Regions from separate parts of the Chitinophaga sp. YIM B06452 genome, predicted to be linked through region 1. Evidence: riboswitches for the same ligand, from Rfam matches in the RefSeq annotation. Region 1 holds a riboswitch; each other region holds the start of a gene.
The links. A riboswitch is a leader RNA that binds a small molecule or an ion and turns the genes downstream of it on or off. The one in region 1 is predicted to bind cobalamin.

Region 1 (7,313 bases):
TTTCGATCACTCCTTCATCATCAGGTTTTGCCTTGCGCACGGAATTCACCGTCCAGTATGCCATTTCGTCTGAAGGGAGGGAATAGTTGAGGATGCGCCGGATGCCTTCATCTGAAAGGTCCGGCCGGAGCCATTCCTGCTCATATTCCACCGGCAATATCAGCGGCATGCGGCCGGCATTGTCGCCGCCGTTGTGAATGCGGCTCATAACGTCGTTGGCATCGCGCGTGAGCACGGTGAAAGTGCCGGGCAGCTCACCGGTTTCGGGGTTGGGCAGATGCGAATAGGCATAGAGCCCCGCGATGAAAAATATATCGCGGTTTTTTAACCGGATATAATAAGGCACTTTATTTTTCCATCCCGGGATCTCCCGGTGTTCAAAGAAGCCTGTAGCCGGTACCAGGCAACGGTTCCGGCGGATGCGGCTCCAGTACGCTTTAGTGTCCAGCACTTTTTCGGAGCGGGCGTTCACCATCCACTTGCGGCCTTTTTTGATCTCCTCCGGCGTTTTCATGTAATTAGGTATCACGCCCCATTCAAACTTCATCAGCTTCAGCGTGCCGTTATCGTTCACCACTACCGGCCATTTGGGATAAGCCTGCGCCACTTTGTGATAGGTAGGTTCAAAGGACATATCCAGCTGGCCCATGTCTTTCAGCTCAGGGAGATAATCGAACACGGATTCGATGCTGGTGGAAAATGCAAGGTCGTAGCACATGCGTTATGTTTTTTCTATTTCGGAAAGGGGGATCTTTAATTCCTGCTGATGCCGCTTCAAATTAATGAAAAGTTCGCCAAACCGGATAGACAGTTCGGCAGACAAATTTTCTCTTCCATCGGGCCTGCTGCCGCCGTGCAGCCGCATGTACCGCCTGATGGCCGCAGTAAAGGAATGGCCGGGCTTCCACTCCCTGTCTTTCAGCAACGCGATATAAATGCCATAGCCTTCGGGCTGGCTGGCTGCGTAATACAATTTTTCCCTGTCGCCGGGATGGTATACGCTGTAGATATACCGGCGCGGGTCCGAAACAATGGCGTTGTAATGATGGTTTGCTTCGCCGGCGCTTTTGTAAGGCGTGATCAGCAGCGATTCTTTAATGTTCTTAAACATGCCCCTGGGGTAGGACTGCCGTACAAAGTACATGTGTCCCGCCTGGATGAGCCCATCCAGCACCATGGCACGTAAAATGGAAAGCGGGTTGTGCATATGGTTATGTTTTACAATGAAGAATTTCTGTAAGCCGCGTGGTATAACACTTCGAAAGCCGGTCACGCTTTATTTTCCCTTTTTCACCCTTGCCCTGCACCGCAAATTTAACGACCTGCTTACCATGAAAGTGTTGATGGATGCCGTCCAGCGCTTTCATGAGCTTCGCTTCGCGCGCCTGGTCTTTTTCCGGGAATAAGTTCTGCTGCACGCTGGTTTCCGGCACCAGGTCCAGCAGCAGGGCGCCCACCTTTTTATAATTATACCCGGGGCGGTAGATGCGGTCCAGCGCGTCCATGGCAAAATGTATCAGCGTGGGTGTGCTGCTGGTGGGTACGGGCAGGCGCAGGGTGATGGAGCGGTGATATTGTTTGTCCTGCACGCGGAAATAATTGGTGGACAGGAAAACCTGTATGGCGGCTGCGCAGCTTTGCTGTTTGCGGAGCTTCTGCGCGCAGATCGCTGTGTAATTGGCCAGCGTTTCACGCAGGTCGTTCTTTTCCGTTAGTAGCTGCCCGAAAGAGCGGGCCACGCAGATCGCTTTTTTTGCAGGCTCTGCTTCCTGCATGGGGATGCTTTGGATGCCACGCAGCTCATGCACAAGGCGAAGGCCTGTTACGGTCATTTCTTTCCTGATCCAGTCGTCCGGGGCCCGGGAAAGCTCCAGTGCCGTGTGGAATCCTTTTTGATGCAGCTTGTGCGCATACTGCGCGCCGATGCCCCAGATGTCTTCCACGGCAGTGGCTGCCATCACTTCACGGATGCCTTCTTCCGTATCCATGACCCATACGCCGGCGCGGCGATGGTGCTTTTTGGCATAGCGGTTTGCCATTTTGGCGAGCGTTTTGGTGGGGGCAACGCCTACAGACACCGGCAGGCCTACTTCTTCGAAGATATGTTTCCGTATCGCGGCTGCGATGCCCGGCAGGTCCTTCATGCCTGACAGGTCCAGGAAAGCCTCGTCTATACTATATATTTCCATATCCGGGGAATAATGGGAAAGTATCCGCATCACGCGGTTGCTGAGACTGCCATAAAGGGTATAATTGGAGGAAAACATGACAACATGGTGTTCCTTCAGCGTTTTTTCGATGGTAAAGGCGGGGTCGCCCATGGCGATGCCGAGGGCTTTGGCTTCTTCGGAGCGGGCTACCACGCAGCCGTCGTTGTTGCTCAGCACCACTACCGGCCTGCGGAGGAATTGGGGGTGGAAGAGCCGTTCGCAGCTGACATAGAAATTGTTACAGTCAACAAGGGCAATCATAATGCTATTATTATTAGCAAATGTAGCTAAAAATTTTGGCATTTCAGCCAAAGTGCTGTACGATCGCAGCGGCGAGTTGCTCTACCAGCGCGGCATCCACGGGCTCGCCGCTGGTAATGGCGCGAAGGTTGTCTTCTTCATCCAGCTCAAAAGAAATGCGGCTTCCCGGCGCATCGATGTGGAAGGAAACGGTATAGCCTTTTACGTAGGGCGTTACTTCGTAAAGCTGGCCGTTGACAGAAACGGAAAAAGGGTCCATATGGCGAAGATCGCTAAAAAATGAAAAAACGCAGGCCCGGAAAACCAGGCCTGCCAACAATCAACGCGCCAAAAGGCGTTTGATCGTGACGGTTAACTCGAATGGGCAGAAAGGCCGGATTACAGTTTCATCCGCGTCGATACCGAACCAGCCGCCAACGCTGCCGGTTAAGAATGCTGCCGGGATAATAGCCAGGATGGGGAAGGATTTACGTGCTTTTTTCAGGCGCAGGGCATCCGCCAGTTCCTGCAGGTGCGGGAATGGCAGCTTGAAATCCGCGATGACAAGTTCATACTCATGCGAGTTAAGCAAAAGAGTAGCTTCTTTTCCGTTATAGGCAAGGTCTGCGTCGTATCCCTCTTTCTGTATGATCAATTCTATCACATGAATCATCAGCAGATCATCCACAATTACCAAAATCCTTTTCATATACAAAAACATGGTTGTTCCATGCAGCATGAAGGACATAGCTCTTCTGGCCGGGATTCCGGCGTTACCTTATGCTGCTAAAATGGATGCTTGATTAATTTGAGACGCGTATACAGGTATACTACTTGTTCTTTCAATGGCCAGGCCACAGGTGTCAGGGAGTATACGGTTAAATGGTACAAAGGGACATTTGCATATACTGTGCCAAAATCGTTTTTGGTTAATGCGTATTAACGTTCGCCGGCGTGTTAGTAGGAAATGACCGGGCACCTTCCTATCTTTGACCCCGAGTTCTTTACTTTTATTCATTCTTTCCACAGCGCGGTAGGCGGCGAAAGCCGCTTTTAATAAGGAACCGTGTGTAAATCACGGGCTGTCGCGCAACTGTAAGTAACGCACCTGAATCATTGCCACCGATGTTCATTGCCCCCGACCTGAACGGGGTGAGAAGAACGGTAATGATGTTACGAGCCAGGATACTTGCCCCGCTGTGTAAGACAAATGCTTTCGCGATTTGAAGCAGTAGTCGGGAACGGATGGGCATGGCCCGTCGTGCCTTTTCATTCCTTATCTTCTACACAATCCTGAAAGCATACCGGAAACTGTAAGGAGCATTAATGCACATTAATGTTTTAACCAAAAAGTTTTATGCGTATGCTTAAACACAACCTCGGCTACCCGCGCATGGGAGCCCAAAGACAGCTCAAAAAAGCCTGTGAGCATTACTGGCAGGGCCGCATTGGCCGCAGCGAACTGTTCCTCGCCGCCAAACGCCTGCAGGAAGAACACTGGCAGCTGCAGCAGGCCGCCGGCATGAACCTCGTGCCCTGCAACGATTTCAGCTTCTACGACCAGGTGCTGGACATGACCCTGCTGCTCGGCGCAGTGCCAGACCGTTATGCGCCCGTGGTAACGGAGGTGGCAGAGAATGCCGAGATCGACCTTTATTTCGCCATGGCGCGCGGCTACCAGCAGCATGGGCTGGATATTACCGCCATGGAAATGACCAAGTGGTTCGACACCAATTACCACTACATCGTACCGGAATTCAAAAAAGACCAGCAGTTCCGCCTGCTGAGCAACAAGGTGTTCAACGCCTTCGACGCTGCGCGGCATACGCTGGAAGCCACGCCCAAGCCGGTGCTCATTGGCCCGGTATCTTATCTTTTATTGGGAAAGGAAAAAGAAAGCGGCTTCCACCGCATTGAACTGCTGCATAACCTGCTGCCCGTTTATATCAGCGTGCTGCAAAAGTTGCAGGCGCAGGGCGCGGAATGGGTGCAGCTGGACGAGCCTTTCCTGGCCATGGACATTAGTGAAGCAGAACAAAACGCTTACCGCTACGCTTATGCCGAGATCCGCAAACAATGCAAAGACCTCAAGCTGATGGTGGCCACTTACTTCGAAGGCCTGCGCGGCAATGCGGAGCTGGCTGCCGGCCTGCCCGTCTGCTGCCTTCACCTGGACCTCGTAAGGGCGCCGCAGCAACTGGATGAGCTGCTGCCGCTGCTTCCTCCCAAAACTTCTTTATCGCTGGGCCTGGTAGACGGCCGCAACATCTGGAAGAATAATTACGATATATCGCTTCCGCATATACGAAAAGCCGTAGATGCGCTCGGCGAAGACCGCGTAATGATAGCGCCTTCCTGCTCTTTGCTTCATACGCCTGCCGACCTTGACCTGGAAACAGGCCTGGACGCGGAAATGAGGTCCTGGATGGCATTTGCGAAGCAGAAACTGGAAGAAGTAACCGCGCTGGACGCCATTTTCCACGGCAACAACAGCCTGCTGGAACTGAACCGCACAGCCATCGCGGAAAAGAGCGCTTCCGCAAGGATTCACAAACCGGCTGTAAAAGCCCGTACGGCGGCTATTACAGACGATGACGCCCGCAGGCAAAGCCCCTTCAGCACCAGGCAGCAACTGCAAACAGCACGTTTCAACCTGCCGCTGTTCCCCACCACCACCATCGGCTCCTTCCCGCAAACGGACGATATCCGCCAGCTGCGCGCACAATGGCGGAAAGGGGATCTTCCTGCGGAACAATATGAAGCAGCGCTGGAGCAGGCTACCATCAATGCCATCAGGCTGCAGGAAGAGCTGGGATTGGATGTGCTCGTTCATGGCGAGTTTGAGCGGAACGATATGGTGGAGTATTTTGGTGAAATGCTGGATGGGTTTGTTTTCACCCAAAACGGCTGGGTGCAGAGCTATGGCAGCCGTTGTGTAAAACCGCCCGTGATCTATGGCGATGTGAGCCGCCCTGCAGACATGACCCTCCGCTGGACGAAGTTCGCGCAGTCGTGTACTGCACTACCCATGAAAGCCATGCTCACCGGGCCTGTGACCATCCTGCAATGGTCGTTCGTGCGCAACGACCAGCCGCGCTCCGTTACCACGAACCAGATAGCCCTGGCCATCCGTGATGAGGCCGTGGCCCTGGAAAAAGCAGGCATCGGCATCATCCAGGTTGATGAGCCTGCCATCCGGGAGGGTTTGCCTTTGCGGAAAGCAGACCGGGACGCATACCTGGAATGGGCTGTGAAAGCCTTCAGGGTAGCGGTTTGCGGCGTGAGGGACGATACGCAGGTGCATACGCATATGTGTTACAGCGAATTCAACGACATCATCGCGCATATCGCGGCAATGGACGCCGACGTGATCACGATCGAAACATCGCGGTCGCAGATGGAGCTGCTGGAAGCATTTGCAGGGTTTAAGTACCCGAACGAGATCGGCCCGGGAGTATATGACATTCATTCACCGCGGGTGCCCGGCGTGGAGGAAATGGTGCAGCTGCTGCAAAAAGCTGCGGAGCTGCTGCCGTTACGCAACCTCTGGGTGAACCCGGACTGCGGGCTCAAAACCCGCAAGTGGCCTGAAACAAAGGCCGCCCTTGAAAACATGGTGGCCGCTGCCCGCGCAGCGAGAGAAAGGACCAGTTCTAACGTGCCTGTATAGACCAAAAAGCACCGGGCCTGGTACAAATTTGTACCAGGCCCGGTGCTATACAACAAGTACGCTTTATTTTTTCTCCAGCGCGCGCCATACGAGCGCAGCTGCGATGCCTCCCACGATGGGCGCCACCACGAAAAGCCATAGCTGTGCCATGGCCTTGCCGCCGGCGAAAAGCGCAGGGCCGAAGCTCCTTGCGGGGTTCACGGAAGTGCCGGTGATAGGAATCGCTACCAGGTGAATGAGGGTGAGCGTTAACCCGATAGCCATACCGGCCATGGCGCCGTTGCCCCATTTACCGGTGCTGCCGAAGATCACGAAGAGGAAAAGGAACGTGAGCACTGCTTCGGCAATGAATGCGGAAGTGGTGTTGTAGCCCGCGCCATAACCTTCACCCCATCCATTGGAGCCTAACGCCCATTCGCCGGGCGTCCAGCCGCTCAGGCCACTTTGTATGCAATACAATACGGCCGCGCCGATCACCGCACCGATGATCTGTGCAATGATGTAACCCAGCGCTTCACTGCCTTTGATCTTACCGGCCACCAGCATGGCGATGGTAATAGCGGGGTTGATGTGGCAGCCGGAAATGCCGCCGATGGCGTAACACATCACCAGCACCGCAAGCCCGAAAGCGAATGAGATACCCAGGAGGCCTATCCCGGCAGGGCCTGCCGTCGAAACGCCGGATACAACCGCCGCGCCGCAGCCAAATAATACAAGGGCAAAGGTGCCAACCAATTCTGCAAAATACTTCGTGGATGATTTAATTTCCATAAGGGTCAGGTTTTGAGCTATAAACAAATTAAAAGTACTTATTGTTGTTAAAGGCCGCAAAATAGAAAAAGAGCCGAGTTATTCAAACACCTCCTTCTCCAATGAAGGCCAGATGTCTTTTAGCTTTATTTTCGGCTTGCGGCAGAGGTATACCGGGATATTATTTTCCTCACCGATCGCGTAGGGATGTTTGAGAACTTTGATGAGCTGATGTTCTTCATAGATCATCTCTACATCTTCGGCTTCATTACCTATGCTGATGGCCACTTCGCCGGGCAAGGGCCCGGGGCCCCAGGTCCAGAAGCTGCCGTGGCGGCATACCGGCTCACGGTTGCCGATGATGCGGATGGCGCCGGCTTCGCCGTAGTTCTCTGCCCAGAAGATACATTTCTCCCGGTCTTGGGGAGAGAGTGTGTTGTAGA
Region 2 (7,313 bases), 930 kb from region 1:
TGCCGACGCTGATCTTTTTGATCACGAGCTGCCCGATCAGCACGCTGGCGGCAAAACCGATGTAGATCCAGTACCAGCCGCTGAACATGAAGCCGTTGGAATAGGCTTTGTATACCGTTTGCATCATGATCACATCGCTGAGGAAAAGCGTGAGCAGGGGGAATACATATCCTTTCCATTTGTCCGCAAAACATGCGCCGCCAAACAGTGCCATGGCGCCTACGGGCGAAAAGTTGGAGAAGGGCGTGATATTGCCTGCGGCTGTGATGCGCAGCACGCCTGCCACAATGATGAACAGCAGCAGAACGAAGAAGCGGGGCTGTAGGTTCCTGATAGACATCTGTTGTGAATTTAAAGATTACAGTGAAAAGGATACGCCGGCGGCCATGTTGAAGCCCAGCACGGAATAGCCGTAAATTTCCCAGTATTTTTTGTTATTGGTGATATTGTTTGCGTTGAAGAAAATATTAGCCTTCGGCGAAAAACGGTATTCAACATACGCATCCAGCAAAGTGTAAGCTTCCAGCTGCACAACCTCCATCGGCTGCGGGAAAGGCGGGTAGTACTGGTCGTAGCGGCTGCCGGTATGCCTGAGGGTGCTGCTGACGAACAGGTGTTTGGTAACCTGGTAGCCTATATTCAGCGTGCCGGTATGGTTGGGGCGGCGCACCAGGTTGTTGTAGGTCGTGTCTTTACCGGGAACGTTCTGGGTGGTCACTTTGCCGTCTACATAAGCGTAAGTCAGCCGTACGTTCAGCCCTTTCGCAGGCTGGATGGCCGCTTCCACTTCGAGACCTTTATCGTGCTGCTGGTTGAAGTTCACGTATTTGTTGGTAGCGGGGATGAAAGCGATCACGTCTTTCATATCGCGTTTAAATACCACTGCGCGCAGGTTGAGCTTATCGTTCAGCAAAAAGGCCTGGGCGCCGGCTTCGTAGCTGGTAGCATGTTCAGGCTTCAGGTCTTCGCTGCCCCAGATGCTGTACAGCGCGGTGAGCGTAGGCGCTTTAAAGCCGGATGCAATGCTGGCGAAGATCTTCAACTTGTCCGATACCAGGTACGATGGATTGATCGTGTACGTAAAGTTGTTGCCGTATTTGGAATGCATGGTATACCGTCCGCCCAGCTCAAGGCTGAAACCGTGCAGGTTCCTGATAAAGAGGGCTGCATAAGGACTGGTATTGTACTGGTCGCGGATGCCGTAGGGGTTGCGGAAAGTAGTGTCGAACATCTCAGACTTGCGGTATTCCACGCCTGCCAGCGCCTGGAACCAGTCGGTGATATCGTAGTTGCCATACAACTCGCCGAAGTAGCTGCGGCCGTCGAGGTCAGTAACGCCCCAGGCGCTCTCGTCGCGGCGGGTTATTTTCTGATAGGCGAAATTGCCGTGTACCTGTCCTTTGCCATTGAGGTCATAATCCCCGCGGATGCCGGTATGGATCAGGTTGGACTTGTTGTTATTCTTCAGCGCATCCACAAAGGGGCCGCCGTCGTAGAGGCTTTTGTAATCGCTGTAAAAGAGGAAGGGGCGCAGCTTCAGGTGCTCTGTTGCCTGTATGCCCACGTTGGCCATAAACGCGTTCTGTTTGATGCCGTCGCGGTCGAATTGAGGATCTTTCAGCGTGTCAGGCGCGGCGGCTTCGGAGATGCCGTCGGTTTCGTAGTGCGTGAAATTCACGTTGTAATCCACGTTATCCTGCTGCCCGCGCAGGCCCAGCGAGCCTTTCAGGCTCCGGTTGCTTCCCCATACGAGGTCGCCGTAAGCGCTCACAGGTTTGTCTCCGCCTTTTTTGGTAATAATGTTCACTACGCCGGCAATAGCGTCTGCCCCATACATGGTGCTTTGTGTGCCGCGCAGTATCTCGATGCGCTCTACCATGTCTACAGGCAGCAGCCGCAGGTCGATGGCGCTGCCGGTGAGGCCGGTGGCGTCCGCTACGGGAATGCCGTCCATGAGAATGGGCGTGTACTGGCTGGTGGCGCCGCGGAAATACAATTCCCTGTTCTTGCCGGGATTAGAGCCCGCGCCGTTGATCACGATGCCGGCCTGTTCGTTCAATACATCGGCCACCGTGCGGCCTGCGCTCTGGGCAAGCTGCTGGCTGGTGATCACGGTGAGCACTTTACCGGTTTCGCTTTGTTTTTTGGCGAACTTGGTAGCGGTCACTACAAAGGTGTTCAGTTGGGAAACCTGCGCGGAATCTTGCGCGGAAGCTGCATAGCATATAGCCAGCAAGCCGAAAGTAAGCATTGAGCTTTTCTTTTTCATGTACGTCTATAGGTTGAATAAGTGCAACATGCTCTCTGCTTTCACCCGAAGCAGGGAATGGAAGGTAATGCGGCAGGTCTTCTGGCTTGCCCGCTTCCCGGAGGTACCTTCCCGCTCCAATATTTATCGGAACAGTGGCTGGAGGATCCCGGAAAACATCGCGCTGCATGGGATGCAGGCGGCGGGTTTACAGCTACGGGGATAGCTCCGGATTTACACCGGATTCCCTATTAATGCCCGATCAAGATCAGGGGCAACCGTTTACCGGGGGCAAACCTACGGATATTTTATGTAAATAAGCAGTTAATCGGTTATCTTGTAGTTATGAGCATTAAACCAAAGCTGGGCCCGTTCGACCTCACCATGATCGTGGTAGGGCTGGTAATAGGGATGGGTATTTTCAGGACGCCGGTGAGCGTAGCCCGGGAAACCGGCACCCCGTCGCTGTTTTTTATGGTCTGGGTATTGGGAGGATTGGTAACCCTTTGCGGGGCGCTCACTTATGCGGAAATAGGCAGCCGCTACCCCGTGGCGGGCGGGTTCTATAAAGTGCTGTCTTACGGCTTCCACCCCGCTTATTCTTTTATGATCAACTGGACGCTCCTGATATCCAACGCCGCATCCATCGCCGCCGTTTGTATCGTAGGCGCCGAATATATCGGTCCTGTGCTGCTCCCCGAAACCATCCAGCATGAAGGCGGCCGGAAGGCCATCGCCATCGGGGCTGTACTGATATTGTACCTGATCAATTTATCGGGCATCCGCATGAGCGCCAGCTGGCAGAATGTACTGACCGTCTTTAAGATCACGCTGGTATTGCTGCTGTGCCTGGCCGCATTCAGCAACAACATAGCGCCGCGTCAAACGGCAGCGGCTGTGGCTGCGCCTCACGGCTGGGCATATATCTTCGGCGCAGCGCTGGTGCCGGTCTTTTTTACTTACGGCGGCTACCAGCAAACGATCAATTTCGGCAGCGATGTAAGAGAGCCGGCGAAGAACATGCCGAAGTCCATCATGCTGGGCATCGGCATCATCCTGCTGCTTTATATCACAGTGAATTACGCGTACGTGAAAGTGATCGGCTTCGAGCAGCTGAAAACTACCGACGCACTGGCGGCACGTATGGCAGGAGCTTTTTTCGGGGAATATGGATTCAGGATCACGAGTGTGCTGCTGTTCCTCTCTGTGCTGGGATACGCGAACGTCAACCTGATGTCTAACCCGAGAATGTATTACGCCATGGCGGAAGACGGCGTGCTGCCGGGCATCTTCAAGCGGGTGAACAGCAAAACGCAGGTACAGGAAGTGGCATTGACAGTATTCGCTGCATTGGTGGTCGGGTTATTGTATTTCCTCAGCAATTTTGACACGATCATCCGCTACGTCATGCTGTTCGATTCCATCGGGCTGGCTTCGGCCGCGGCTACTATCTTTGTGTTAAGGAAAAAAACGGCGCACCTGGACGGGCAGGGTATTTACAAGATGAGGCTCTACCCCTTCATTCCGGCATTTTTTATCACGGTATATCTTTTTGTAACGGTCAATATTTTTATCACCGACCTGGGCCAGGCGCTGGGCGGCATGGTATGGTTTGTAGCAGGCCTGCCGATTTACATTTTCATGCGGTATGTTGTCCGGAAAAAATCCTGAACACGCAGAGCACTTAATTTGGACTATGGATCTATCTTATATTATCAATCAGTTAGGGGAAGACCGGGAGCTTTATTTCAACGCCATCGCCCCGCCCATCATGCAAACGAGCAATTTTGCATTCGATACCGTTGCGGACATGCGGGCGCTGTTGCAGGATGAGTATAAAGGTTTCCTTTACAGCAGGGGCAATAATCCTACGATAGACATCCTCCGGCAAAAGCTGGCCGCGCTGGATGGCGCAGAAGACGCGCTGGTATTCGGCAGCGGGGCGGCGGCTATTTTCGTGGCTGTGCTTTCGCAGGTGCAGCAGGGCGATCATATTGTTTGTGTAAAAGACCCCTACAACTGGGCCCGCCAGATCATGGAAAACATCCTTCCCCGCTTCGGCGTGCAAACCACTTTTGTAGACGGAAAGTGTACGGAGAATTTTGAGAAGGCCATACAACCCAATACCCGCCTCATTTACCTGGAGTCGCCCAATTCTTTTACCTTCGAATTGCAGGATATTGCGGCCATCACCAAACTGGCGAAAAGCAAAAACATCATTACCATTCTCGATAACAGTTACAGCACGCCTTTATACCAGCAGCCTGCCGGCCTGGGCATCGACCTTTGCCTGCAATCCGCTACCAAGTTCATCAGCGGCCATAGCGATACGGTAGCGGGCGTACTGACCGGCAGCAGGGAATTGTTGAGGAAGATATTCGTATCCGAGTTCCTGAGCGTAGGCAGCGTGATCGCGCCCTTCTCCGCGTGGCTGCTGCTGCGCGGCCTGCGTACGATGGAAATAAGGTTGAAACGCAGCCAGGAAAGTGCGCAGGACATTTGCCAGTGGCTCAAAAAGCAGCCGCAGGTAGAAAAAGTATGCTATCCCCTCGATCCTGATTTCCCGCAATACGAGCTGGCGCAACGGCAAATGAAAGGCGCGGCGGGTTTATTTACGATACAACTGAAAGCAAACAGCGCGGCACAGGTGGAAAGGTTTTGCGATGCGTTGCAGCACTTCCTGATGGCCGTGAGCTGGGGCGGGCATGAATCCCTCATTTTTCCGGCCTGCGCCGCCTTGCCTGAAGGCGGATTCCAGGTGGAGGAGCCTAAGCACCGGATGGTGAGGATATACATCGGGCTGGAAGAGCCTGCATTCCTGAAGGCCGACCTGGCCCAGGCATTGGCACAGATATGAATAAACGGAATAGCAAAGGGGCTGACCGGAATGAACGGTCAGCCCCTTTGCTGTATAATTACTTTACAGGTATCAACCCGGCATGCGGCTGATATATTTATCCATTTCCTTGATCTGGCTCACGATCTGGTCGGTTGTGGGCTTTTGCGCTTTTGCGCGGCGGAAATAATCTTTCGCGGTCTTAAAATCCCGGCGGCTCATGGCGATAGAGCAGAGGGTGAGCAGGGCTGCGGCGGTATTTTCTTTATCGGGCAGACCCAGCCTTACGGCTTTTTTCAGGTTGGCGTCCGCCGTTTTGATATCGTTCTTCTGGTAAGCAATCGTGCCCAGCTGGAAGTACTGCATGCCTTCGTATTCCTTCATGGGGCTGCCGGACTTGATGCTGGCCTTCACGGCTGCTTCGGCTTTATCGAGGTCCTGACTGTACATGGCCATATTGCTCTGCATCATGTAATAACCGCTGCGGATGGGCTTAATAAGCAGTTTGGGGAACTTGATCTGGTTCAGCAGGCGGTTGGCTGTTTCCACATCGCCCGCTTCCACGGCTTCCTGTATGAGGCGCATGGGGCCGAACAGGAAATGTGTGACGATGCAGATCACGGCCAATACGAGTACGATAGCGGCTTCCCACCAGCCGAAGGCCAGGCCCAGGGCAATACCGGCCAGCAGAAGCACGATGCCCAGGGGCAGGCGGTATTTGATAAATAAGTTAAATGCTTTCATAATAATTCTAAAAACGAAGGGCAAAGATACAATAAGAAAAAAGGAAAAAACGGGGCAAAATCCGCCCGCGCTTTTTCCTTTTGCTGTTTACAGGATTATTTTCTTATTGCCTGCTAAATGAATATATTATGTAGGCTGTTTTTCCTTCATAAGATACCGGCGCGCGCCATGTCATAGAGGCATTGTCCGCACTTTGCAGTTCCACGCGGTAGCCGTCCGTGATGTTTTTGGCCTTCACCCCGTCCATCAGTTCCTTGAACTGTATCATGATCTGGCCGCCCTGGTTGAGGGTGCTCCAAACGATCTTCTGGGTGCCGGTGGGGCATCCTGCGCCGGTGGCGTTGAGGGTGTAGGAGCCATAGGCGTTGCTGGGCAGTACCCAGTTGCTGCCCTGCAGGCAGTCCGGGGGGATGTTGGAAAATACCGTTTTGATCTTGGCAGTGGAAGGGAGGCCTTCGTAACTCACGTTATTCAGGGTCCACTTGCCGGTCGCACTTTTTTTCATGCCGCTGGCCGTTGGTGCAGAAGCGCCCTGTTGTGAAGCGCAGGCGCTGAACAGCAGCATTGCTGCCATGGGTACCATTAAGAAGCGGGTCAGTTGCTTTATCATTTTTTGGATGTTTAGTGCATAGGTAACAAATTTCCGGCCAAAAGTGTTGCATGCAATGAAGAATGGGCACACGCGCGGTGTGCCCTTTTGGGGAACAATGTGATGTTATGGGAAATAATTTCCTGGGAGACACAAAATTGAGGAAGTTCAAACCGGTATGCAATCACATAAGGATGTGGTTTGCGGAGGGCGCCCGGCAAATGCGCCGGCTAACGGGAAGGAACAGGGCGGCCCGTTACACGAGTTTATCCCTGAAAGCTTTCGCCACGGCTTCTGATTTGGAATTGACGTGCAGTTTTTCGTAGATCTTTTTGATATGCGAGCGCACGGTGTCTATAGAGATGAATATTTCAGCAGCGATCATCTTGTAGCTGTACCCATTCACCAATAACTGCAGCACTTCTTTTTCGCGCCCGGAGAGATTGTACAGCTCGTTGCGGTCTGAAGGCTGGCGGGCAAACAGCTGCAGCACCTGACGCGCAATGGAAGAGGTCATGGGCGCGCCGCCGTTGTATACGTCCTGGATATGGTCCAGCAGTTTTTCCGGGGGCGTTTTTTTGAGGAGGTAACCGTCTGCACCTGCTTTGATGGCCTCAAACACGTGCTGGTTGTCGTCGAACACGGTGAGCATGAGTATAGGCAGGTTAGGATGCTGGCTGCGCACGATGCGGAGGCCCTCTATGCCATTGGTTCCCGGCATATCAATGTCCATCAGGATAACGTCGGGGAGCAGCTCGCTGGTCTGCTGCAAAATATGATCGCAGTTCCTGAATGCGCCGCATACTACATAGTTGGGTGCTCCACCGATCAGTAAGGTTAAGTTCTCCCGCAGCTTGGTGTTATCTTCGTATAACACGATTCGGATCATATCCAGG
Region 3 (7,313 bases), on a different contig from region 1:
GCCCTGCGTGAGGATGATCCTGAAGCGTGTGTGGCCTTCCTGCTGCACAAAACATTTTTTGGTGTATACTCCCAGGATGCGCACGCCGCTGCGCATGGTCTTCACGAATTCCAGGGTGATAGGCTTGTCTACCGTTACGATATATTCTTTCTCGTGCTGGTTGCCCGCGCGCAATATCTTATTGACGATATCGCCGTCGTTCGTAAGGAAGATGAGGCCTTCGGAAAGTTTGTCCAGCCGGCCGATGGGGAAGATGCGGGATTTGTAGCCAACATAGTCGATGATATTGGTCTTGTCTTTCAGGTCGGTGGTACAGGTAATACCTTTTGGTTTATACAGTGCGATATAAACGGGCGCTTTCTTTTTCTTCAGCGGTTCGCCGTCAATTTCCACCACGTCGCCTTCTTCCACGCGGTTGCCTTTGGATGCAATGTTGTCATTGATGGTCACGCGGCCCTGTTCAATGTAATTATCTGCCTCCCTGCGGCTGCAGAAGCCGGTTTCTGCGATGTATTTGTTGATGCTGATGTCCATATCGGACTGCAAATTTAAGGGAAAAAGCGGGCTTGCGGAAAATCGTACGGTGTACAGCCTTTTCGGCTGAAGGAGCAGATGAAACGCAACATTGATCGGTTTCCCGAGAATTTTATGTTCCAGTTATCAGAACAGGAGGCACTTTCAATGGTATCGCAAAATGCGATACCTTCCAAACAGCACCTGGGCGGGCATTTGCCGATCGCTTTCACCGAGCATGGCGTGCTAATGCTTGCCAATGTGCTCCGCAGCGAACGTGCTATACAAGTCAGCATCCAGATCATTGAAATATTCGTAAAAATGCGCGAAGCACTTTCCGTGCATAAGGATGTGCTATTGCAACTGGAAAAACTGGAAGGAAAGGTAAGCTCGCATGGAACCGACATCCAGGTGATCTTTGAATACCTGGAACACCTGATCGACCCGCCGAAAGAACCCCGTGTGGAAATCGGCTTCAGGAAGCACAGCCCATAAAAAAAAGCCCGGGGAATACCCCAGGCCTTTTTATTATAATCAATAACAGTTTTATCAAGCACTGCAGGTCACGCAACCTTCTTCCATCGTGCAAACCGCGCCTACAGGCACGCCCAGCTCGTCCGCGGCGCTTTCGGCCGGGGCGATAACGGGCACCATGTTCTGGCCGCCTTGTTTTTCTACGGTGAACTGAACGGCTTGTGCCGCGGCCTGTGTACGCAGGTAGTACATGCCGGTCTTCAGGCCTTTTTTCCAGGCGTAGAAGTGCATGGAAGTGAGCTTGGAAGCTGAAGGCGTATCCACGAACAGGTTCAGGCTCTGGCTCTGGCAGATGAATGCGCCACGGTCTGCAGCCATATCGATGATCGTACGTTGTTTGATCTCCCAAACGGTTTTGTACAGTTCTTTGATATTGCCCGGGATCTCATCTATCTGCTGGATGGAGCCGTTGGCAGCGATGATCTTGTTCTTCATGTCGTTGTCCCACAGGCCCAGTTCCACGAGGTCTTTCAGCAGGTGTTTGTTCACCACCACAAACTCACCGCTCAGTACGCGGCGGGTGTAGATGTTGGAGGTGTAAGGCTCAAAGCACTCGTTGTTGCCAAGTATCTGCGAGGTGGATGCGGTGGGCATCGGCGCCAGCAGCAGAGAGTTGCGGATACCGTAGGTTTTGATCTCGGCTTTCAGGCCGGTCCAGTCCCAGCGGTCGGAAGGCGTGGTGCCCCACATATCATATTGCAGGATGCCTTTGCTGGCGGGTGAACCTTCGTAGCTGTCGTATGCGCCGTCTTTCTTCGCCAGGTCTTTGGAGGCGGTGAGGGAGGCGAAATAAATGGTTTCGAAGATCTCTTTGTTCAGCCGCTGTGCCTGTTCGCTTTCAAAGGGGTAACGCAGCAGGAAGAACGCGTCTGCCAGGCCCTGTACGCCGAGGCCGATGGGGCGGTGGCGCAGGTTGGAACGGCGGGCTTCTTCAACCGGGTAATAGTTCTCGTCGATGATCTTGTTCAGGTTCAGTGTAGCCTGGTAAGTTACTTCGAAGAGCTTCTGGTGGTCGAACTTACCGTCGATCACGAAGCGCGGCAGCGCCAGTGAAGCGAGGTTGCATACGGCCACTTCGTCGGAAGAAGTATATTCGATGATCTCGGTGCAGAGGTTGGAGCTTTTGATGGTGCCCAGGTTCTGCTGGTTGGATTTGCGGTTGGCGGAATCTTTATACAGCAGGTACGGCGTGCCGGTTTCGATCTGTGCGTCCAGGATGGCGAACCAGAGGTCCTGCGCTTTTACGGTTTTGCGCTGGCGGCCTTCGGCTTCGTATTGTTCGTACAGTTTCTCGAATTCCTCGCCCCAGCAATCTGCCAGCCCGGGTGCTTCGTGGGGGCAGAACAGGCTCCAGTTGCCATTGGCTTCCACGCGTTTCATGAACAGGTCCGGCATCCAGAGGGCATAGAAAAGGTCGCGGGCGCGAAGCTCTTCTTTACCGTGGTTCTTGCGCAGGTCCAGGAACTCGAACACGTCTGCATGCCAGGGCTCCAGGTAAATGGCGAACGCGCCTTTGCGTTTGCCGCCGCCCTGGTCTACGTACCGCGCAGTGTCGTTGAACACGCGCAGCATGGGGATGATGCCGTTGGAAGTGCCGTTGGTGCCGCTGATATATGAACCGGTAGCGCGGATGTTATGAATGCTGAGACCGATGCCGCCTGCGCTCTGGGAGATCTTGGCGGTCTGTTTCAGGGTGTCGTAGATGCCGTCGATGCTGTCTCCCTGCATGGTCAGCAAAAAGCAGCTGCTCATCTGGGGTTTGGGCGTACCGGCGTTGAAGAGGGTGGGCGTGGCGTGGGTAAACCAGCGCTCGCTCATCAGGTTGTATGTTTTGATGGCGGAGTCGATATCCTCTTTGTGGATACCAACGGCCACGCGCATGAACATGTGCTGCGGGCGTTCGGCGATCTTGCCGTCGATCTTCAGCAGGTAAGAGCGTTCCAGCGTTTTGAAACCGAAATAATCGAAAGCGAAGTCGCGGTCGTAGATGATGGTGGAATCGAGTATGTCAGCATGCTGACGGATCACTTCCCACACTTCATCGCTCAGCAGGCCGGCGGGTTTGCCGGTTTTCGGATCGATGTATTCGTAGAGTTTCTTCATCGTTTTGGAAAACGACTTGATCGTATTTTTATGCAGGTTGCTCACCGCGATGCGGGAAGCGAGCTGCGCATAGTCCGGGTGTTTGGTTGTCAGGGAAGCGGCGGTTTCCGCAGCCAGGTTGTCCAGCTCGGTGGTGGTAACGCCATCGTACAGGCCCTGGATCACTTTCTTCGCTACGTCGATTGAATCTACATATTCCGGCGCCAATCCGTAACACAGTTTTTCTACTCTTGCCGTGATCTTGTCAAATTTGACAGATTCCTTTCTTCCGTCTCTTTTTATAACGAACATAGTGTGATGAATTTAACTGGGTGAATAAATATATGTCGGGTGTATTCTTGTTTTGTCTAAAAGTCTTCGTCCAGGCTGAAAGTCTGTGCCTCTTTATTTCCCATTACGCCGGATTTCTGGTAATCGCCCACGCGTTTTTCGAAGAAGTTGGTTTTGCCCTGCAGCGAGATCATTTCCATGAAATCGAAGGGGTTGCTGCTGTTGAACATTTTGCTGCAACCCAGCGCCTGCAGCCAGCGGTCTGCCACAAATTCGATGTATTGTTTCATCAGGTCCGCATTCATGCCGATGAGGGCGGCGGGCAATGCGTCTGTAATAAATTCTTTTTCGATAGACACGGCGTCGCCGATGATCTCATGCACTTCTTTTTCGCTGAGCTTGCCGTTGAGCATGCTGTACAGCAGGCAGGCGAACTCGCAGTGCAGCCCTTCGTCGCGGCTGATGAGCTCGTTGGAGAAGGTAAGGCCGGGCATGAGGCCGCGTTTTTTCAGCCAGAAAATGGAGCAGAAGCTGCCGCTGAAGAAGATGCCTTCCACCGCTGCAAATGCCACAAGGCGCTGCGCGAAGGTGCCGTTCTCGATCCAGCGGAGGGCCCATTCGGCTTTCTTTTTCACCGCAGGCACGGTGTCGATGGCGTGGAAGAGGCGGTCTTTCTCCACCGGGTCTTTCACATACGTATCGATCAGCAAAGCATAAGTTTCGGAGTGGATGTTTTCCATCATGATCTGGAAGCCGTAGAAACAACGCGCTTCTGGTATCTGTACTTCGCTCATGAAGTTCACCGCCAGGTTCTCGTTCACGATCCCGTCTGATGCCGCAAAAAAGGCCAGCACATGCGAAATGAAGTGGCGCTCGCCATCGTTCAGCTTCGCCCAGTCTGCCAGGTCGCCGCTGAGGTCGATCTCCTCGGCGGTCCAGAAGCTGGCTTCATGGCGTTTGTATTGTTCCCAGATGGCGGGGTAATTGATCGGCAGCAGCACGAACCTGTCCTTGTTGTCTTTCAATAAGATCTCATTCTCGTTACTCATTAGTAATTTTTTATACGGTTCACTATCCCTAGTTAAGTTAATGCGGGTTCGCGGCGTGGGGAGACGGGAGCGCGTTATCCGTAGAGGAGGTACATCCTGGGGTCGGGCTCGCCATAACCTTATTTCGCGAAGGTTTTGACAATTACGTTGTTCTGGCAGGTCTCCTGGCTTTCCCTTGCCGGGTGAGCCTTCCCACCCCGACGCCTGTCGGGGCAGTGGCATTTTGCAAAGCATCCGGCATATAGGGGATCACAGTAGCGCGTCTGCTCGTGAATTCCACACGATTCCCTATTAATTCTCCACGTTTAAGAAACGTTTGAAGCCAGCACAACGAAGTCAAGAACTGTTGCAAATGTAATGATCAAACTATCCCGTCAAGGTGGTAAGTTTCCCCCATATGTGGATAAAGAATGTGAACTTTTTGGGATCGCAGAAGGGGCGTACAATTCACGTTATTCACATCTAAAAGCAGGTATTTGGTATGATAGAAAAACAGAATGTGTTGGAAATCTGGCACGTATTAGCACAAGCAAAATGTGTAGCGAAAATTACCCTGAAACACAAAGGATTGGAAGATCCCTTCTTTATATGAAGAAACGCCGGGGATAACCTTTCCACGGCGTTTCAATATTAAACGTACGTTGTCTTTTTGTTAATGTGCATTAACTAAATCCGCGGCACTTTGTTGATAAACTTCTTCCTGATCACCTCCTGCACAGGTATCCCGTCTATCTTGCTTTCCAGCCAGCTCACAATATCGAGATACAAATAGCTCCTGCGCTCGTAAGGATTCTTCGCGATGATCTCCAGCTTTCCCTTCAGCTCGCGAAAAGCGGTGCGCAAAGCCTTGGGATTGGCGTACATGTTCTTGCGCAGGAATTTCAGGATCTCTTCCATGACCAGGCTTAAGTCCTTGTTCTTCGCAATGAAGTGGTACACAGATTTGATCAGGTATTCCACCAGGCTGTAGTTCTCCAGCTCGTAATGCGCGATCAGGTGAAGGATGCGCGCGAAACATTGTATGTCTGCCCGCAGGTTGCCTATCCGCAAATGAATGATCTTGTTCAGGTAAACGATCGCGTTATTATTATCGCCGCTGCCGAAATAAAGGCAGGCGATCTTGTAATAAAATACAAGCACGCGGTGCTGGTCCACGGTTAGCTGGTGCTCCGATATCTTGCATTCCACCTCGCTCACGAGCTGCAGCCCTTCTGAAAAAGTGCCGTCAAGGAAGTGCCGGTTGATCTTGCCGGTATAGAGATACACGAACGCGGAGGTGCGCGTGTTCTCATTCATGCTTTCTTCTTTTTCGACAATGAACTGCTCCATTTCGGTAAGCACCTCGGTGAATTTATCGTGGTTCATCGTGTGGAAATGCGCGGTCAGAAGGTTGTGCATCGCTTTGATGTACAGGTCCACATCAGTATCGCGCAGGCTGGGATATTCGGTGAACAGGTCCACCCACTTCTGGGTATACCGGTAATACATCACGAAATCCTGCAAAATATAATAGTACCAGCAATAAGCCTGGTAAAGGTAAATGCGTTCGTAGAAGCTCATGCTGCCCTGCTGCACTGCCGGCAGGTTGGCTTCGAAGAAAGACCGCAGCATCATGGAATCCTTCTCGTCGCGCGCGTGCCCCAGCTTGAGGTACATGCCGTACATCCGCAGGGCCAGGGTGCTCAGCTTGCTCACGTTGTTCAGCTGCTCGTTGATGATCCGGCTTTCGTCGCTCAGCTCTTCCGCCCGGTTGTCCAGGCTGCGGGTGATGTGCCTGCTTTCGATCAGCTTCTCAAATTCCACGGTCTCGAAATACAGCATCACTTCTTCCTGCTCCCGCGCGCTGGTTTTAGCTTTGGCCAGTATCTTGAGGCTTTGGTTATACAGTCCTTTGTTGTACAGCACCCGCGCATAGTCCAGCTGCTCCCGCAGATCTATCAGCGGGTCTTTTGTTTTATATAACAGCCGTAAGGTGGTGAGAAGATGTTTGTACAGGTGGGCCTTTACGTTGCTCAGCTGCTGTTTTTTGATGTCCGGGACCCGTTTCAATACCTGCTCCTCGTCGTATTCCTTCATTTTGTCCAGGGCGTTGAACAATTGAATGAAAAGCACGTCCTCCTTCGTGTTATCCCGGTTGAATGCCAGCTGGAAATTCCTTTTTTCGGCTTTTGTTAGCGTTTTTATTAATATGAATAAAGCATCGTTCTGCGTGTTGGACATCGTTGTTACAGAATTGTAAATTATTGATCCTCAATAAGTTAATGGTCATATATCGCCTTTGCGAATCGTAATAATGACAAATTTAACGATCTGAGGTTTAAATGTGTCAATTAGATTTGAAGGTGTAAATAGGAAGGAAAGCAAATTTAAGGAGAAATATGGGGAAAACATTATTTGACAAGATCTGGGACAGCCATATCGTAGCCAGCAAGCCGGGTTTCCCGGATGCGGTGTACATCAACACCCATTTCATTCACGAAGTGACCAGCCCGCAGGCTTTTGACGGGCTCCGCAGGCGCAACATTCCCGTGTTCAGGCCTGGAAAGACCCGTGCCACACCGGACCATAACGTACCGACGATAGATCAGCACCTTCCCATCAAAGAGGCCCTGAGCCGCAAGCAGGTGGAGATGCTGACGAAAAATACAGCCGAATTCGGCGTAGAGCTTTACGGCCTCGGCCATCCTTACCAGGGCATCGTGCACGTGATCGGGCCGGAGCTGGGCATTACCCTGCCGGGTATGACCATCGTATGCGGCGACAGCCATACTTCCACCCACGGCGCTTTCGGGGCGGTAGCCTTCGGCATCGGCACATCGGAGGTGGAGCAGGTGCTCGCTACCC

Region 2: another riboswitch for cobalamin. It lies ahead of R3I13_RS03830 (TonB-dependent receptor); the one in region 1 lies ahead of metE (5-methyltetrahydropteroyltriglutamate--homocysteine S-methyltransferase).
Region 3: another riboswitch for cobalamin. It lies ahead of R3I13_RS20660 (ribonucleoside-diphosphate reductase small subunit); the one in region 1 lies ahead of metE (5-methyltetrahydropteroyltriglutamate--homocysteine S-methyltransferase).

Annotation. Positions count from the first base shown of each region.
Region 1 is NZ_JAWLKY010000001.1:1,950,813-1,958,125, forward strand. It holds gene R3I13_RS07815 (SOS response-associated peptidase) at 1-718, opposite strand, end outside; gene R3I13_RS07820 (hypothetical protein) at 722-1,207, opposite strand; gene R3I13_RS07825 (Y-family DNA polymerase) at 1,212-2,471, opposite strand; gene R3I13_RS07830 (hypothetical protein) at 2,515-2,730, opposite strand; gene R3I13_RS07835 (response regulator) at 2,791-3,159, opposite strand; cobalamin riboswitch at 3,465-3,662, shown strand; gene metE (5-methyltetrahydropteroyltriglutamate--homocysteine S-methyltransferase) at 3,808-6,120, shown strand; gene aqpZ (aquaporin Z) at 6,184-6,891, opposite strand; gene R3I13_RS07850 (glycosyltransferase family 39 protein) at 6,970-7,313, opposite strand, start outside.
Region 2 is NZ_JAWLKY010000001.1:1,021,841-1,029,153, reverse strand. It holds gene R3I13_RS03835 (DUF6580 family putative transport protein) at 1-340, opposite strand, end outside; gene R3I13_RS03830 (TonB-dependent receptor) at 359-2,269, opposite strand; cobalamin riboswitch at 2,323-2,546, opposite strand; gene R3I13_RS03825 (amino acid permease) at 2,594-3,919, shown strand; gene R3I13_RS03820 (PLP-dependent aspartate aminotransferase family protein) at 3,945-5,105, shown strand; gene R3I13_RS03815 (hypothetical protein) at 5,178-5,828, opposite strand; gene R3I13_RS03810 (hypothetical protein) at 5,932-6,438, opposite strand; gene R3I13_RS03805 (response regulator transcription factor) at 6,674-7,306, opposite strand.
Region 3 is NZ_JAWLKY010000004.1:167,257-174,569, forward strand. It holds gene rluF (23S rRNA pseudouridine(2604) synthase RluF) at 1-534, opposite strand, end outside; partial or broken gene R3I13_RS20650 (ORF6N domain-containing protein) at 586-1,008, shown strand; gene R3I13_RS20655 (ribonucleoside-diphosphate reductase subunit alpha) at 1,063-3,441, opposite strand; gene R3I13_RS20660 (ribonucleoside-diphosphate reductase small subunit) at 3,498-4,469, opposite strand; cobalamin riboswitch at 4,606-4,811, opposite strand; gene R3I13_RS20665 (hypothetical protein) at 5,136-6,689, opposite strand; gene leuC (3-isopropylmalate dehydratase large subunit) at 6,848-7,313, shown strand, end outside.